Teredinibacter turnerae T7901: one gene and its partners. The protein of the gene in region 1 interacts with the protein of each later gene in a pairwise test. Links are inferred from orthologs where the notes say so. Each region holds a gene or a part of one and is shown in the gene's direction. Other genes may lie near its edges. The genes, in order: secA, secB, ybgC and secG.

The links.
Region 2: the proteins of secA (region 1) and secB interact in binary tests that used the Escherichia coli proteins (3 or more experiments, as listed by UniProt). The link is inferred for Teredinibacter turnerae T7901 from one-to-one orthologs.
Region 3: the proteins of secA (region 1) and ybgC interact in binary tests that used the Escherichia coli proteins (3 or more experiments, as listed by UniProt). The link is inferred for Teredinibacter turnerae T7901 from one-to-one orthologs.
Region 4: the proteins of secA (region 1) and secG interact in binary tests that used the Escherichia coli proteins (3 or more experiments, as listed by UniProt). The link is inferred for Teredinibacter turnerae T7901 from one-to-one orthologs.

What each region holds. Positions count from the first base shown.
Region 1 is NC_012997.1:3,393,627-3,398,385, reverse strand. Bases 649-3,892 are described here. They hold secA (preprotein translocase subunit SecA), read left to right. Parts: upstream 649-956; coding sequence 957-3,692; downstream 3,693-3,892. Other genes in these bases: argJ (bifunctional glutamate N-acetyltransferase/amino-acid acetyltransferase ArgJ), read left to right, coding at 3,751-3,892; TERTU_RS13470 (M23 family metallopeptidase), read left to right, coding at 649-858. Outside these bases: more of TERTU_RS13470, read left to right, coding at 1-648; more of argJ, read left to right, coding at 3,893-4,759. UniProt on the Escherichia coli protein: Required for protein export, interacts with the SecYEG preprotein conducting channel.
Region 2 is NC_012997.1:4,898,441-4,902,825, reverse strand. What follows is about bases 879-3,748. They hold secB (protein-export chaperone SecB), read left to right. Parts: upstream 879-1,996; coding sequence 1,997-2,500; downstream 2,501-3,748. Other genes in these bases: glnG (nitrogen regulation protein NR(I)), read right to left, coding at 2,596-3,748; TERTU_RS19650 (rhodanese-like domain-containing protein), read left to right, coding at 1,530-1,928; gpmA (2,3-diphosphoglycerate-dependent phosphoglycerate mutase), read left to right, coding at 879-1,370. In the rest of the region: TERTU_RS19660 (murein hydrolase activator EnvC family protein), read right to left, coding at 1-453; more of gpmA, read left to right, coding at 624-878; more of glnG, read right to left, coding at 3,749-4,011; glnL (nitrogen regulation protein NR(II)), read right to left, coding at 4,004-4,385. UniProt on the Escherichia coli protein: One of the proteins required for the normal export of some preproteins out of the cell cytoplasm. It is a molecular chaperone that binds to a subset of precursor proteins, maintaining them in a translocation-competent state.
Region 3 is NC_012997.1:3,792,545-3,797,010, reverse strand. What follows is about bases 849-3,799. They hold ybgC (tol-pal system-associated acyl-CoA thioesterase), read left to right. Parts: upstream 849-2,092; coding sequence 2,093-2,506; downstream 2,507-3,799. Other genes in these bases: tolA (cell envelope integrity protein TolA), read left to right, coding at 3,618-3,799; tolR (protein TolR), read left to right, coding at 3,199-3,618; tolQ (protein TolQ), read left to right, coding at 2,507-3,196; ruvB (Holliday junction branch migration DNA helicase RuvB), read left to right, coding at 985-2,028; ruvA (Holliday junction branch migration protein RuvA), read left to right, coding at 849-950. Also shown: crossover junction endodeoxyribonuclease RuvC, read left to right, coding at 1-307; more of ruvA, read left to right, coding at 330-848; more of tolA, read left to right, coding at 3,800-4,370; Tol-Pal system beta propeller repeat protein TolB, read left to right, coding at 4,367-4,466.
Region 4 is NC_012997.1:3,609,371-3,613,750, reverse strand. What follows is about bases 1,087-3,951. They hold secG (preprotein translocase subunit SecG), read left to right. Parts: upstream 1,087-2,228; coding sequence 2,229-2,675; downstream 2,676-3,951. Other genes in these bases: TERTU_RS14405 (serine hydrolase domain-containing protein), read right to left, coding at 2,919-3,951; tpiA (triose-phosphate isomerase), read left to right, coding at 1,443-2,183; glmM (phosphoglucosamine mutase), read left to right, coding at 1,087-1,292. Outside these bases: more of glmM, read left to right, coding at 1-1,086; more of TERTU_RS14405, read right to left, coding at 3,952-4,380. UniProt on the Escherichia coli protein: Subunit of the protein translocation channel SecYEG. Overexpression of some hybrid proteins has been thought to jam the protein secretion apparatus resulting in cell death; while this may be true it also results in FtsH-mediated degradation of SecY.

The sequences.
Region 1 (4,759 bases):
TTATCCGCCTGTATGGTGGGTATACCTGTGGGCGCTGTGACTTTGGCTGTGTCACAACACCTCAGCTCGAATTCGTCCGATATCCTCACCGCAGAATCTACCGAAGCCTGGGAAGAAACCCTGGTGGAGCAACAGTCGCAAGTAGAGCGGGCTAAACAGGATTCCGAGCGCAAGCTCGCCGCGTTGACACTCCGCGTAGCAGAACTTCAGGCGCGCCTGGTGCGGCTGGATGCTCTCGGTGAGCGACTGACCACTATGGCCAAGCTCGATACCGGCGAGTTCGATTTTGGTCGATCGCCCGCGCGTGGCGGGCCAGAGCAGGATATCGACGAGACGACCTACGCAGCGCCAGATTTCCAGGAAGCACTGGAGCAACTGGGTGCTCAGATAGAAGACCGGCAGCAGCAGTTGGATACGCTCGAAGCTCTCCTTGCCAAGCGCAAGCTGCAGAACGATGTCTTTCTCGCTGGCAGACCTATTAAAAAAGGCTGGATGTCGTCACGCTATGGTCGTCGCAGTGACCCGTTCACTGGGCGAATTGCCTGGCATGCGGGTGTTGATTTCGCCGGCAAAGAAGGTTCGGATATCATTGCTGTGGCATCCGGCGTGGTTACCTGGTCTGGCGAGCGTTACGGTTATGGCCAGATGGTGGAGGTTAACCACGGTAATGGCTTTTCCACCCGTTATGCGCACTGTAAGGAAAACCTGGTTAAGGTTGGCGACGTAATCAAGAAGGGCCAGGTTGTCGCGCTAATGGGCTCAAGCGGCCGCTCCACGGGCCCTCATGTTCATTTCGAAGTCTACAAAAATGGTCGTACCGTCGACCCGGCAACCTATATTCATCGGGCCAGTCGTTAAGTTTTCTTCTTCTCTCCGGCGTTTACGCCTGCTCAAAACACTTCATATTTATTAGATAAATACGTAGGGCGCATGCCCCTCCAATAGTTGGATTTTCTATGATAGGCAAACTCTTCCGGGCCGTATTTGGCTCGAAAAACGATCGTGAGTTGAAAAGAATGGGTAAATTGGTGCGTAAAATTAACGCGCTGGAACCCGAATTTGAACCGTTGGACGACACCCAATTAAAGGCGAAGACGGCCGAGTTTCGCGAGCGTTTTAATAATGGCGAATCGCTAGACCAATTACTGCCTGAGGCTTTCGCCGCCGCGCGGGAGGCGAGTAAACGCGCAATGGGCATGCGTCATTTTGACGTGCAGTTGATTGGCGGCATTACGCTACACGAGGGCAGGATCGCAGAGATGAAAACCGGTGAGGGTAAGACGCTGGTCGCCACTTTGGCCGCGTACCTCAACGGTATTCCTGGTAAAGGTGTTCATATCGTTACGGTGAACGATTATTTGGCGAGACGCGATGCGAACTGGATGAGGCCGGTGTATGAGGCACTGGGAATGACAGTGGGATCTATCGTGTCCATGCAAGACCCCGCCGAAAAACGCGAGGCCTACGCAGCAGATATTACTTACGGAACCAACAACGAATACGGTTTTGATTATCTGCGCGATAATATGGCGCTGCGGAAAGAAGATCGTATGCAGCGACCACTGGCATACGCTGTTGTTGACGAGGTGGACTCGATCCTGATCGATGAGGCGCGTACGCCTCTTATTATTTCCGGTGCGGCCGAAGATAGCTCAGTACTTTATCAGGCGATAAACAAGCTGATTCCTTCATTAAAACGCCAACCGGAGGCGCCGGAAGGCGAAGAGCCGACTGAGCTGGGCCACTTCACTATTGATGAAAAAATGCGCTCAATTGAGCTTACCGAAGACGGTCATCAACTGGTGGAAGAGTTACTGATAAAAAATGGTTTGCTCGGTGAAAACGACAGCTTGTACCACGCATCCAACCTGAGCTTGCTGCACCACATTTTGTCCGGTTTGCGTGCGCATCACCTGTACCACAAAAACGTGGAATACATCGTTCAAAACGGGCAGGTGGTGCTGATTGACGAACATACCGGCCGCACCATGCCGGGTCGCCGGCTGTCTGAAGGTTTGCATCAGGCTATTGAGGCGAAAGAAGGTGTGGCGATTCAGGCGGAAAGCCAAACCATGGCATCCACCACCTTTCAGAACTATTTCCGTATCTACGACAAGCTTGCCGGAATGACCGGCACTGCCGACACTGAAGCGTTCGAATTTCGTCAGATTTACGGGTTGGACGTGGTGGTTATTCCGACCAATCGACCGGTTGCGCGTAAAGATCTGAATGATCTGATTTTCCTGAGTGTGGAAGATAAGTATGACGCGATTATCGAGGATGTGAACGAATTCCGGGGCAAGAACGCACCCGTACTGGTGGGTACAGCGTCGGTTGAAACCTCGGAAGAAATGTCTAAACGGCTGACGGAAGCGGGCATCGCGCACGAAGTACTTAACGCGAAACAGCATGAGCGTGAAGCAGATATCATCGCGCAAGCAGGTCGTCCAGGTGCGGTAACTATCGCAACCAACATGGCTGGACGTGGTACCGATATCGTTTTGGGCGGTAAGTGGCAAGCGGAAATCGATAAGCTCGAGAATCCCACCGAAGAACAGATTGCAGCCATTAAAGAGGATTGGAAAAAACGCCACGAAATTGTCCTTGAGGCAGGCGGGCTGCATATTATTGGTACCGAGCGCCACGAATCCCGTCGTATCGACAACCAGTTACGTGGCCGTGCGGGTCGTCAGGGCGATCCGGGTTTGTCCCGGTTCTATCTGTCGCTGGAAGATAATCTGATGCGCATTTTTGCCTCTGATCGCATGCGCGCGATTATGCAAACGCTGGGCATGGAAAAGGGCGAAGCGATCGAGCACCGAATGGTGACCAATGCAATCGAAAAAGCGCAGCGCAAGGTTGAAGGTCGTAACTTTGATTACCGCAAGCAGCTGCTCGAATATGACGATGTTGCCAATGATCAGCGTCGCGTAGTCTACGCCCAGCGTAATGAGCTGCTTGAAGCGGACGACATCGAAGAGGCGATTCACGGTATTCGCGAGGATGTGATCGCCGCACAACTGGAGAGTTTCGTTCCTCCGCAAAGCGTGGAGGAGCAGTGGGACATTAAAGGCCTGGAGCAGACGCTGTTAAACGATTACGGAGTGTCCGTGCCCCTGCAGCAGTGGCTGGACGAAGACAGTAAAATGGATGAAGAGGGGCTGCGCACCAAGCTCACAGAAGTGATGGATGAGATTTACGCGCGTAAATGCGAGGCCATTGGCTCCGCTATGCGTACGCTCGAAAAGCAATTAATGTTGCAGGTACTGGATACCCTTTGGAAAGAACATTTACAGAATATGGATGCGCTGCGACAAGGCATTAACCTCCGGGCATACGCGCAGCGAAACCCGAAGCAAGAGTACAAGCGTGAATCATTTACGCTATTCGAAGAGATGTTGCAGAACCTGAAATTCGACCTGACCCGGGTATTGTTCCGTGTGCAGCCTATCAGTGAAGAGCAACTGGCTGAGATGGAGCGCCGCCGTCAGGCGGAAGCCGCTGCCCGTAAGATTCAGTTGCAGCACGAGCAGGTTTCCGGCTTGGAGCCCGAGGCGGGTGAAGCACCCAGCGCAGGCGAGCCGCGATCTGAACAGCCGTATGTCCGCGCAGGAAGAAAAGTAGGGCGCAACGATCCTTGTCCCTGTGGTTCTGGTAAGAAGTTCAAGGCGTGTCACGGTAAATTAGGCTAATTATTGCTGCGCGCAGCTGTTTGCCTGCGCGCTCTTTATAACGGCGGTAGAGACAATTATGGCAGTGGGTGAGTTCGTTCTACCAGACGTGCGTCCGGTAGCTGGTGTACGCTTGGGTGTGTCGGTAGCAGGTATTAAGCAAACGGTAAGGCCCGATTGTGTTTTGATCGCCCTCAACCCGGGAACTCGGGTCGCAGGTGTGTTCACGCAGAATGCATTTTGCGCTGCCCCGGTCACTTTGTGTAGACAGTATATTGGCGATAAATCGCGGTATCTCCTGATCAACTCTGGCAACGCCAATGCGTGTACGGGAGACGCTGGTATGCATGCAGCTCGTCTGACTATGGCTGCAGTAGCTGCCGAAGGCGACGTTGCACCGGAAGCAGTGCTGCCGTTTTCCACAGGCGTTATTGGTAACCTGTTGCCCGCTGAAAAAATAGTGAATCAGGTTCCTTCGCTGTTTGCGGATTTGGCCGAGGACGGCTGGCAGCGTGCGGCGCGAGCGATAATGACAACCGATACACGCCCCAAGCTGGCAAGTAAAACACTCACGATCGCTGAACGAATGGTCACTATCACGGGCATGTCCAAAGGCGCCGGTATGATTAAGCCAAATATGGCCACCATGCTGGGTTTTATCGCGACAGATGCCGTAGTGTCGCAATCACTTCTGGAAGATATCTCTCGTATAGCCGCGAATCAGTCGTTTAACCGCATTACGATTGATGGCGATACTTCAACCAACGACTCCTGCATCCTCATGGCGACTGCAGCAGCGGGCCACCCGGAGATTGTCTCCAGAGATTGTGAAGAGTACGGACTTTTACTTGATGCTGTTTGTGAGATATACCAGTCACTGGCGCAGCAAATTGTACGCGATGGTGAGGGTGCAACGAAATTTGTCACTGTTGAAGTCAAGGGTGGCGCCACTAATAACGAATCTCTTACAGTCGCTTATGCGATTGCCCACTCACCACTGATTAAAACAGCGTTATTCGCTTCCGACCCGAATTGGGGGCGAATTGTCGCGGCTATCGGTTATGCAGATGTACCTGAACTGGATGTAT
Region 2 (4,385 bases), 1.5 Mb from region 1 along the record:
GTAGTATTTTAGGTTGCGGGACACGGTGGTGGGATCTTGCTGATTCAGGAGCAGGCGCATGCCACCTTGCTGTCCCAGACGGTAGGCGGCACTAATGTGCTGGCCCACCTGCTGCTCCTGTTGCTGCTTTTTTGCACTGAGGTCACTCCGTTGGCCGCGCATTTGCTCGAGTTTCTGTTGTCGTTGCTGGAGTTGGGTTTTCAGTTGCTCGGCCTTTTCGCTCAGCTGACCCGCAGCCTTTTCGGACTCCTCCAGACTATTAAGCAAGTCATCGCGGCTGCTTTTGGTTTGCTTTAGTTCCGCCTGTAAGCGGGTGATGGCCTGTTTGATTTTCTCGAGCCGGGCACGATCAGATTGTTCATCGCTCATGGCAGCTGGGCTGGCTAGACCAATAAGTGCTGCACACAGCAGCGGTATAAATGTAAAAGCGCGTTTTCTCATAAAACAGTTCATAAAACAGTTCATAAAACAGAGTGTACCTTACTTTAGACGACGGTCGGGTATTTGATCTCAGTGAAGCGTGCGCGCATGAGTTACCCCGTTAACTGGATTTTTACGCCTTAATCTAGGATCATTGCGGCCGAAATTCTATCCCTAACCATGTACCCCAGAGGACAAGCGATATGTACAAATTGGTCTTAATTCGCCACGGTGAGAGCCAGTGGAACCTGGAAAACCGTTTTACTGGCTGGCACGACGTGGACCTGACAGACACCGGTCGCGAACAAGCGCGCAACGGTGGCCGTATGCTCAAGGAAGCCGGTTTCGAATTCGACCTGGCCTACTCCTCCGTGCTGACTCGCGCGATTCGTACTCTGAACCTGGTGCTGGAAGAAATGGGTCAGATGTGGCTGCCTGTTGAGCGTCACTGGCGCTTGAACGAGCGTCACTACGGTGCACTTACCGGCTTGGACAAAGCGGAAACTGCAGCCAAACACGGCGACGAGCAAGTTAAAATCTGGCGCCGTAGCTTTGACGTTCCACCACCCGATGTTGACGAGAGCAGCGAACACTTCCCCGCGCACGACCCACGCTACCGCGGTATCGACAAAAACGTACTGCCGAAAGCGGAAAGCCTGAAGCTGACCATCGACCGCGTGCTGCCTTACTGGCACGATGTGATTCGCCCATCCATTCTCGGTGGCAAGCGCGTTATTATCGCGGCTCACGGCAATAGTCTGCGTGCGCTGGTTAAATATCTGGATGATATGTCTGACGCAGAGATCCTTGATTTGAACATCCCAACGGGTGTGCCGCTGGTTTATGACCTGGACGCAGACCTGCGCCCAATCAAGCGTGAATACCTGGGCGATCCAGAAGCGATTAAAGCGATGATGGACGCTGTGGCCAAGCAGGGGCAGGCGAAGTAATTTCCGTGTGAAATCCGGCTTGCGTGTTCTGCGCAGGCCGCTGCCGTGCTGGTGTGTCTGCGCCAGACACGGACTTCCTGTATACTCCCGCATCATTTTTCAGCAACACCTGTTGTTGCCCTCAACTCATTCGAAGCAAAGGTCTTTTCTGTGGAAATAATGGCGTTTATTACTGAGCAGTGGTTATTGGTCAGTATTCTCGGTGTGCTGGCAGCAGCGTTGATATTTGTGGAAAGCCGCAAGGGCGGCGCGGCCCTGTCGCACCATGAAGTAACCCGCCTGGTGAACAGCGATCAAGCGGTGGTGGTCGATGTACGTGAGGCCAAAGAGTTCAGTACTGGCCATATTGTGGATGCGATTAATATTCCGTTCGCCAAGCTGGCCGATCGTCATACCGAATTAAACAAACATCGCGAAAAGACGTTGATTGTGGCCGACAAAATGGGCCAGCACGCGGGTGCTGCCGGTAAGATTTTAAAGGACAAGGGGTTTACGGTGAGCCGCCTGCAGGGTGGCATGTCGGAATGGCAGGGGCAGAATCTGCCCGTCGTTAAATAACGCTTGTAAAATTCGCGCAGTGGCCCCACATAGGGGGCAGATAAAAAGACATTTTTAAGGCATCTATCATGGCAGACGAAAATCAGACTCCAGAGCAAAACGATCAACAGGCAGACGCCAACCAGAACCGCTTCGGTATTAAGCGTATCTACATGAAAGACATGTCGTTCGAAACTCCGATGGGGGTGCAGGCGTTCCAGGTACAGTGGCAGCCCAAGGTCAACCAAGACCTGAATACTCAGGTGAATAAGCTGGATGAGAACCACTATGAAGTGGTTCTGAAGCTGACCATCACCGTTAAAATGAATGATGATAAAACCGCGTTCCTGGCGGAAGTGCACCAGGCGGGACTGTTTGAAGTGGCCGGTTTGGAAGCGCCACAATTACAGCGTTTGTTGTCCTCTGCCTGCCCGGAAATTCTGTTCCCATACGCCCGTGAGGCGCTCGACAGCCTGGCGACCCGAGGTGGTTTCCCGCCGCTGCAACTGCCGCCCATTAATTTCGATGCACTGTTTAGTCAGGCGATGAATCAGGCACAGCAGCAGGCTGAGCAAGGCCAGCAGCCGAATTAAGCAGTGCTTGCACGATGATGAAAAAGGGAGCTTCTAGAGCTCCCTTTTTTGTGCCCGGATTTTGTTGCCGGGCGGCAAATACCCAAAGCGCAGGCTTAGTCGTCGTCGGCGCCGGCCATCCCCAGCTCTTTCAATTTGCGGGTTAGCGTATTGCGGCCCCAGCCCAGCAAATTGGCTGCGTCGCGCTTGCGACCAGCGGTGTGCTTGAGCGCAGTTTCAATGAGCGCGCGTTCGAAGGTTGGCACTGCCTCGGAGAGAATCTCTTTTTGCCCGCAGGCCAGCGCTTGATCCGCCCAATGGCGCAGCGCTTTATCCCAGTCGCCAGATGGGGTTTCTGCCCGTTTCACCTCCATCAGCTCCGGCGGTAAATCCTGCACGTGCACTTCGCGTCCGGACGCCATAACTGTGATCCAGCGGCAGGTGTTCTCCAGCTGTCTGACGTTACCGGGCCAACTCAGATTGCTGAGGTAGGCTTCGGTTTCTGTGGTGAGAATCTTCGGCTCCACATCCAGCTCATTGGCGGCTTTGCGCAAAAAGTGATGTGCGAGCTTGGGGATATCTTCGCGGCGGTTGGAAAGCTTCGGCAAGTGGATGCGAATAACATTTAAGCGGTGGAACAAATCTTCCCGAAAGCGATTATCTTCCACCAGATGTTCCAGGTTCTGGTGGGTTGCTGCAATAATTCGCACGTCAACTTTAATTGCTGTGTGGCCGCCCACGCGATAGAACTCGCCGTCGGCAAGCACGCGCAACAAGCGCGTTTGGGTTTCGGCGGGCATATCGCCGATTTCATCCAAAAACAGGGTGCCGCCATCCGCTTGTTGGAAGCGGCCTTGACGTTGCGCACCTGCGCCGGTGAATGCACCTTTCTCGTGGCCAAACAATTCAGACTCGATCAGGTCGCGGGGTATCGCGGCCATGTTCAGTGCGATGAATGGCCCTTCTTTGCGTGGGCTGTGGCGATGCAGCGCGCGGGCGACCAGTTCTTTACCGGTGCCGGACTCGCCGTTGATTAACACGGTAATGTTAGATTGCGAGAGACGGCCGATAGCGCGAAACACTTCTTGCATGGCCGGCGCTTCGCCAATAATTTCGGTTTCCAGCTCGGGTTCCGGCGGGGCAATGTCCTGCTGTTGCTCTGAGGCATGGGCGAGCGCACGCTGAGTAACAGCGACTGCTTCGTCCACATCGAATGGTTTGGGCAGGTATTCAAATGCGCCACCCTGGTAAGCCGATACCGCGCTGTCCAAATCGGAATGCGCCGTCATAATAATTATCGGCAGGCTGGGGTGCTCGGTGTGCAGGTTGGAAAGCAGGGTCAGGCCATCGGTACCTGGCATGCGCACATCGGAGATAATGGCGTCCGGTTGGGTTTTATCAATGTGCAGCAGCGCTTTGTCGCCGCTCTCGAAGCTTTGGGTGGTAATCCCGGATTGTTGCAGGGCTTTTTCCAGCACCCAGCGAATCGACCTGTCGTCGTCAATAATCCATACCAGATTAGGTTTATGCATTTTCGGTATCCAGCGGTAGGTAGATGGTGAACTCGGTTTTGCCTTTACGGCTCGCGCACTCAATAATCCCCTTGTGCAAATTGACCAGGTTCTGCGCAATGGCCAAGCCCAGGCCGCTGCCATTAGCGCGGCCGGTAATCATGGGGAAAAAAATGTCTTCAATGAGCTCGGGTGGAATTCCTGGGCCATTGTCGGTAATGCTGATTTTCACCACCAAGGGGTGGTGCGTTCGGCCGATGGTGTAACGTCGCTGAACCCGGGTGCGAAACGCAATCTGTGGGTTGGCGGTACCGTTTTCCAGCAGCGACTGCATGGCATTGCGGCCAATGTTGAGCACAGCCTGAATCAGTTGAGCGCGGTCTGCGGTGAGTGGC
Region 3 (4,466 bases), 400 kb from region 1 along the record:
GGCAAAGAGTGCGGGTTCCGCTTTGAAATTGGGGCAGGCGCGTGGTGCGGCCATCGTCGCTGCCGTCAATAAGGATCTGCCGGTGTCTGAATACGAAGCGCGCAAAGTCAAACAGGCGGTGGTAGGTACAGGTGCCGCGGACAAACTCCAGGTACAGCACATGGTCTGTACGCTGCTCAAGCTCAGCAAAGCGCCCGCGGAAGATGCCGCAGACGCCCTCGCCGTGGCTATTTGCCACGCCAATAGTCAACAAAACCTGATTCGCATGGCGGGCGCGCGGCGTTACCGTCGCGGCCGAACCGTATAGTGAAACACGCGAGAGACAAAACATGATAGGCAGACTAACGGGAAACCTGGTGGTAAAACAGGCGCCTAATCTGATGGTGGATATCAACGGTGTGGGCTATGACTTGCTTGCGCCCATGTCCACCTTTTACCAGTTACCGGAGCTGGACGCCAAAGTGGTTCTACATACCCATTTCGCTGTCAGCGAAACGTCGCAGCAACTGTTTGGGTTTATCGATCAGCAAGACCGTGAATTTTTCCGCATGCTAATAAAGGTGAACGGGGTGGGGCCAAAAATGGCAGTGGGCATCATGTCGATGGAAACCAACGATATTGTGCGCTGCATTCTCGAGGACAACCTGAATGCGCTGGTGAAGGTGCCGGGGGTTGGCAAAAAAACCGCTGAGCGCTTAATTATTGAAATGCGGGACAAGCTTAAGAGCTGGCAGGTGACCCCGAGCGTCGATGCGACCGGAAGCCTGGTCGCATTGGATAGCGCGGCTCCCTCGCAAAACGCCATTGTCGCCGAAGCCGAAAGCGCGTTGGTGGCTCTGGGTTACAAGCCGGTGGAAGCGAGCAAGGCGGTTGCCCGGGTAACCAGCGACGAGATCACCCGCAGTGAGGATCTTATCCGGCTGGCGTTGCGCAATATGATCCCGGCATAATAACGACGTTTTTATACCCAGTGAAAGCTCATTTATGATTGATCAGGATCGTATTGTCGACGGCCATGCCAGTGGCCGCGAAGACCAGTTGGACCGCGCTGTTCGCCCCAAACGTCTGGCGGAATACATTGGTCAGCCCGCAGTGCGTGAGCAGATGGAAATTTTTATCGGGGCGGCCCGCCTGCGCGAGGAGGCTCTGGACCACACTCTGGTATTTGGTCCGCCGGGATTGGGTAAAACAACGCTCGCCAATATTATCGCTACCGAAATGGGCGGCGATCTCAAAACCACCTCTGGCCCGGTGCTGGACAAAGCGGGCGATCTCGCCGCGCTGATGACCAACTTAGAAGCGGGCGATGTGCTGTTTATTGATGAAATCCACCGTTTAAGCCCGGTTGTCGAAGAAATTCTGTACCCCGCAATGGAGGATTTTCAGCTCGACATCATGATTGGCGACGGTCCTGCAGCGCGTTCCATTAAGCTGGACTTACCACCATTTACCCTCGTCGGCGCGACCACGCGCGCGGGGCTGCTTACCTCGCCGCTGCGCGACCGCTTCGGCATTGTGCAGCGGCTGGAATTCTACAGCGTGCAGGATCTTACACATATTGTGAAACGCAGTGCGCAACTCAGTGGCGTCGCAATGGAAGAGGCTGGCGGCATGGAGATCGCGCGGCGCGCAAGGGGTACACCGCGGATTGCCAATCGCTTATTGCGCAGGGTGAGAGATTATGCGGAGGTCAAAGGCGATGGCGTAATCACCGCCGCAATCGCCGATAGTGCGCTCAATATGTTGAATGTCGATCACCACGGGTTCGATCATATGGACCGACGGTTACTGCTGGCATTAATAGAAAAGTTTGGTGGTGGCCCGGTGGGTGTGGACAGCTTAGCCGCAGCAATCAGTGAGGAGCGGGACACTATCGAAGACGTGCTGGAGCCTTATTTGATCCAGCAGGGATTTCTGGTGCGAACGCCTCGAGGTCGAATGGCGACACAGAACGCGTATAATCACTTTGGAATTTTGGCGCCAAAACACCTGGAAAGCCAGCAGCAAGATTCGCTTCCTGGAATCTGAAAACCGCATACAACGGGCGATATTCGCCTGTTAACCCGCCTTTAAGAGCGTAGGGACGACTGTTTTGAAAGAATTTTCTGTGCCAATGCGTGTCTATATAGAAGACACGGACGCTGGCGGAATTGTTTACTACGTGAATTACTTGAAATTTATGGAGCGCGCCCGCACCGAACTGTTGCGATCTCTTGGCTACGGCAAGGCTGCAACACTGAACGGCGACCTGCTGATGGTCGTCGCTTCCGCAGAAGTTAATTATCTTGCACCTGCCCGGCTCGATGATGAACTGATGGCCAGTGCGGTGTTTGAGCGGGTAGCGCGAACATTTATTGTCTTTTCCCAAACGGTGATGCGCGGAGACACCTGTTTGTGCCGTGGGCGTGTGAAGGTGGCCTGTGTCACACGCGACACCATGAAACCGACGCCCCTGCCGAAACAATTAATCGCTACTGCAAAAGAATTAATGGGAGAACCGCAGTAAATGAACCAAGAACCTCTTTCTATTCTTAATCTCGTGCTCAATGCCAGCCTTCTTGTTCAGCTGGTTATGCTGCTGCTGTTTATGGCGTCTGCCGTATCCTGGGTGATGATTGTTCAACGTGGCATGTACCAGGGGCGCGCCCGGCAGGCTTTCCGCGAATTTGAATCGCAATTTTGGTCGGGCATCGACCTCACGCAGCTTTATCGCCAGGGTAATAGTGGAGCGAATAAACATAGTACCGATGGCATCGAGAATATTTTTCGCGCGGGCTTTAAAGAATTTACCCGCCTGCGTCAGCAGGGCAGTACAGACCCTGATGCCATTATGGAAGGCACCCAGCGCGCCATGCGGGTTGCGCACAGTCGCGAAGAGGAAAAACTGGAGGCCAACCTGCCATTTCTTGCCAGCGTCGCCTCTGTCAGCCCCTATATTGGCTTGTTTGGCACTGTCTGGGGCATTATGAACTCATTCCGTGGGTTGGCGAATGTACACCAGGCGACACTTGCCACTGTCGCGCCCGGCATTTCCGAAGCCCTGGTAGCGACAGCGATGGGACTGTTCGCGGCAATTCCCGCCGTGCTTGCGTATAACCGTTTTTCTGCAAATGCGGAGCAACTCACTGGCAAGTATCAGACGTTCGCAGAAGAATTTTCTTCAATCCTCCATCGCCAGGTCCACGCCAAGAGCTGATTATGTCCAATAAGAAGCGCAAGCCAATGGCGGAAATAAACGTCGTACCTTATATCGACGTCATGTTGGTACTGTTGGTCGTGTTTATGGTGACAGCGCCACTTTTAATGCAGGGGGTCAAAGTCGATTTGCCGCAGGCGCCCTCCGCCCCCATCGACAATAAAGATGACGAGCCGTTGATCGTCTCGATCAAGCCGGACGGAACCTACTACCTGAAACTTGGCGATAAACCGGAAACCGCAAAACCCTTGCCGGAAATAACCAGCATGGTGGGCAAGGTGCTGCGCCAAAAGCCAGCCACACCCGTTCTGGTGTGGGGTGATGCCAAGGTGGAATACGGTATTGTGGTTGCTCTGATGACCCAGTTACAGGCTGCGGGTGCGCCATCGGTGGGTCTGGTGACGGAGCCGCCGGTTAACTGATGCTCGCTCGATCCTACGCTTTTCCAATCGCCGTCAGTGTTATTTTGCACGGCTTGGTGGTGGCTGTATTGTTTGTCAACTTCGGCTCTACCCCGCCTCCGCGTAAAGTCGTTGCGCCACAATATATAGAAGCAAAGTTGGTCGAACTGGAGAAAAAAGCGAAACCGGCTTCTGCCCCTAAAAAGCCTAAAGTGGTCGATCTCACGGCGCAGCGAAAAGCGCAGGAAATCCAAAAGCGCGCAGCGGAGAAGCAACGTCAGCTGAAAATTCAGGCAGATAAAGAGGCTGAAGCTAAACGCCGTGCGGAAAAAAAACAGCGTGAGAAAGAAGAGCGCGAAAAGCTCGCTCAGCAACAGCGCGAAATGGAACAGCAAAAGCGGGAGCGAATGCAACAAGAGTTTGCTGAAGCGCTCAAAGAAGAGCAGGGCTTGCTCGCAGCAGATGAATCTGCCACGGTCGCGCAAAGCTATGCTGATGTTATCCAGCGCCGGATTGAGCAACAGTGGAGTCGTCCACCCTCAGCGCGCAACGGCATGCGGTGTGAACTGACGATTGATATGGTACCCAATGGGCGGATTATCGACGTTAATTTGAAAAAAAGCAGCGGCAACAGTGCGTTCGACCGCTCCGCTATTGCGGCGGTGAAAAAAGTTGAAGTGATTCCCGAAGTAAAAGATATTCCTATCGATGTGTTTGAGCGGCACTTTCGCAAATTCAGTTTGGCTTTCCAGCCGGAGGATTTACGCCAATGATTTATCGGATGGTTTTGATACCACTCCTTCTACTGTTATCGCTGTCGACTCGCGCCGAGTTGATGATTGAGATCACCCAGGGGATGGATAACCCAA
Region 4 (4,380 bases), 220 kb from region 1 along the record:
AGGGTGTGATTACCCCGCAATTTTTTATGCAGCTTGGCTGGGCTGTGGGCAAAGTTCTCGCTGAGCGGCATGCGGATGGCGGCGGCCTGGTGCTAATTGGCAAAGATACCCGGATCAGTGGGTATATGTTTGAATCTGCGCTGGAGGCGGGGTTGATTGCTGCGGGTGTTGATGTAGGCCTGCTTGGCCCCATGCCGACCCCAGCGATTGCCTATCTCACGCGTACGTTTCAGGCGAGCGCAGGCATTGTGATTAGTGCGTCACACAATCCATTTCGCGACAATGGCATCAAGCTGTTCAATACCCAGGGTGTGAAACTTGCGGATGATGTGGAAGCCGCGATTGAGCATCAGGTTGATCGACCAATGGTAACTGCAGAGCGGCTCGGTAAGGCGCGACGGGTTCCGGATGCGGAAGGCCGATATATCGAATTCTGCAAGGGTACCTTACCCTGGGGTTTCAGTCTCGCGGGGCTGACTGTTGTTGTGGATTGTGCCAATGGTGCGACTTACAACGTAGCGCCCAAAGTGTTCTCGGAATTGGGCGCGGAAGTCATCGCTATAAGTACCCACCCCGACGGCGAAAATATCAACCTGAATTGCGGTTCTACCAAACTGAATAACCTGCAAAAGCAAGTACTTGAATCTCATGCGGATATCGGGATCGCCTTTGATGGTGACGGCGACCGGGTGCAGTTTGTTGATGAGCGTGGCGAGGTTGTGGATGGCGACCAGCTGCTCTTTATTATCGCGGCGCATAAGCAGCGCCATGGTGGCGGCTGCAGTGGTGTCGTTGGCACCCAGATGAGTAACTTCGGTTTCGAGCTGGCACTTGAAGCGCTAAAAATTCCATTCGAACGTGCCAAGGTCGGTGACCGCTATGTTATCGAAGCGATGAACAATAATGGGTGGAAGCTGGGTGGTGAGTCATCGGGGCACATTGTTTGTGCAGACGTAACGACAACTGGCGACGGTATTATCGCTGCACTACAGGTGTTGCGTGCACTCAACGCGGAAGCTCAAACACTCTATGAGCTTAAGCAGCGGATGCAGAAAATGCCGCAGGTGATGGTTAATGTGCCAGTTAAGCGCAAGTTGAACCTCGAAGAAAACGACATGGTGCAAACGGCAATTGCCGAAGCGGAGCAGCGTATGGAAGGCCAGGGGCGCGTGTTATTGCGGCCATCCGGTACTGAACCGGTGATTCGGGTGATGGTGGAAGGGCAGCAACATGGCATGGTTTCGCAGCTCGCTCATGAACTGGCAGAAGTCGTGGGACGCGCTACGTCCTAAAAAACTTAATTGGAATCAATTAATTGCATAAGAGCGTTGTATCCTTTACGGTTCTCCGCTACTATTTGCGCCCGCTTCGCCCCAGGGCGCGAAAAATTGCTTTGGGATTTTGAGGAATTGTTTTAAAACCAACCAGTTAGGGAAGTCATCATGCGTCGTCCGATCGTAATTGGTAATTGGAAAATGAATGGCGACTATGCCGCCAATCGTGAGTTGCTCACTGGTCTTGTAGAGCAGTGGACAGGAGTACACCAGGCGGAAGTTGCTGTGTGCCCACCGTTCGTCTATCTGGCTCAGGCCGCCGAACTGTTGGAAAACACCAACATTGGTTTTGGTTCTCAGGACATCAGCAAGCAAGCATCCGGTGCTTACACCGGTGAAGTTTCCGGTCCTATGTTGTCCGACGTAGGTTGTCGTTACGCGCTGGTAGGTCACTCCGAGCGTCGCGAATACCATGGCGAAACCTCTCAATTGGTAGCGGAAAAATTCCAGGCTGCACTGGATAACGGTCTCATCCCCGTACTGTGTGTAGGCGAGTCTCTCGAAGACCGCGAGGCTGGTAAAACATTTGATGTGGTCGGTGCCCAGCTGTTGGCCGTTATCGAACACTGTGGCTTGGCCGGTGTTGCCAAAGGCATTATTGCGTATGAGCCTATTTGGGCTATCGGCACTGGCAAAACAGCCACGCCGGAAATGGCGCAGGATGTTCATAGCTACATTCGTGAAGTTATGGGGCCGGAAGGTGATTCAGTGCGTATCTTGTACGGCGGTAGTGTGAAGCCGGATTCCGCTGAAGGTCTGTTTGGTCAAAAAGATATTGACGGTGCTTTGGTAGGCGGTGCCTCCTTGAATGCCGATGACTTTGTCGCTATTTGTCGAGCGGCAGAGTAATAAACGCCGGGATAACCCCAGCGAGTAAAAATTAGAGAGTAACAGATGGAAAACATCCTATTATTAGTGCACCTGTTGACGGCCCTTGCCATCATCGGTTTGATCTTGATGCAGCAAGGTAAGGGTGCAGAGATGGGGGCCTCGTTTGGTGCCGGTGCGTCACAGACGTTATTCGGCTCTGTGGGATCTGGGAACTTTTTCTCCCGTTTAACCGCTATTGCCGCGACTATTTTCTTCGTGACCAGTTTCAGCCTTGCCGTGGTTGCCAAGCACCAGTCGAATGTGGGTGACGACGATCTGGCTTTGCCTGAACTCGAGCAGTTGGAAGATGCGTCTACCGCAACAAATAATGACGATTCTGACGTTCCAGCACTTGAAGTTGAAGGCGCAAATGTGGATACTGCCGCCGCTGATGAAGTGCCTGTGTTAGACACAGAAGAAACAACATCAAGCGACGCTGAGGACGAAGTTCCAGCAGCGCCAGCAGAGTAAAAGTTTTAGCCCAAGTGGTGGAATTGGTAGACACGCTATCTTGAGGGGGTAGTGGCGCAAGCCGTTCCGGTTCAAGTCCGGACTTGGGCACCATCTTAAAAAAGGCCAGCAAATGCTGGCCTTTTTCATTTCTAGTTTGGCTTTTTTACGTTTTCCTGCTTTTTGCAAACATACACCTTAGGCATCCGCCTTACATTCCACTGCCGGAAATCACCGCCTGCCCCTCTGTGATCGAGGCATGGATCATTGCGGCGTACCAAGCCGGTGAATTAATGCTCGGGTTACTTGGCGCAGTGGCGCTATGCCTGCGCTCTGGTTCGAGAGCAATACAACGATATAGCCGTTCTTGGTGAAGATATCCAAATTTGCGCTTATACCGTCAAATCTGCCGCTGTGACCGACAATAGTGGTTTCGGCGGTATCGTCAACTTCGAAGCCAAAACCATAGCCGTGTGCGCCTAGATTGTCGTGAACTTTGAATAGCTTTTCTGTGTTGGCTTCGCTCAACAACTGGTTCGCTAGCAAGGCCTGGGCGAACTGATGTAAATCGTCAACGGTGGAGTATCCCCCACCAGCCGGGCAGCCTCTTACTGGAATACGATACGTATTTTCCTTCCACTGGGTTTTGTCCATTGGGTTGGGAAAATAACCGGTGGCTAAATTCGGGATTGGGTCATCGAGTTCAAAACTGGCGGAATTTACCATCTGTGCTGGTGCGTAAACATGTTGTCGCACATAGTCGAAGTAGTTCTGCCCGCTAATTTTTTCGACCAGCACACCTGCCAACAGCATGCCCGTGTTGCTGTAGTGAAACTGTGTTCCCGGATTGAACTTGAGCGTTTCACTGCGTACCAGCGGTTTGTAGTCCGAAATAGATCTGTAGTGATCTTTAGGGGAGTTCTCGTACGCTTCGTTAAAGTAGCTGCCCAGGCCGGAGATGTGACTGAGCAGGTGCTCTACTTTGATATTTTGTGCGATTTCGGGTGCTAGCCAGCTGCTATCGATAAATTTTTCGATAGTGTCGTCCAGGCTAATTTTCCCCTGTTCGATCAGTTGCATTAATGCCACTGCGGTGAACATTTTATTCATCGAGCCAATATTGTACTTCGTGGTCCTGGTGTTTTTGATCTTGTAACGTTTGTTTGAGAAGCCGACTGAATCGACGAGCAGGGTTTTACTGCCGTTGGCGATTAGGATTGTGCCGGAAAATAATCCCTTGTCCTCAAGCCGTTTGGTGAGCGATTTTATTTCCCGTTTTAACTGGCGATTTGTATTGATCTTTGTGTCGATTGGGACAGTTTTAAAATCCGCATTTATGACGCTTACGCCCGTGATCTGCGTGGGATGATTTTTGGCGAAGTACAAGGTTATTTCAGTCCACAACTCAGTTTTGTCGGAGTGAACAACCGCAGATGCGTGAAAAACATTGTCGCTGAATTCAGGCTGGGAAAACGATGGCCGCTCCAGTTTGCCTTGTTCTGCAAATAATCGACTTAGCGTGGCGTAATGCATCTCAACGGGGTAAACCTCCAGAAATCCCGGGAGGTAGTGAGCGCGAATATAATCTTTTTGTGCCGCTGGATTGTTGGAGTTTACGGCATCGATAAAGCGGCTCAAACTCTCCTGTGAAGAGCGCTCGGCGTCGTTTTGAGCGAAGCACCCCAAAGAAAACGAGATAAAAAATACGCTGAGCGTTGTGGCGATA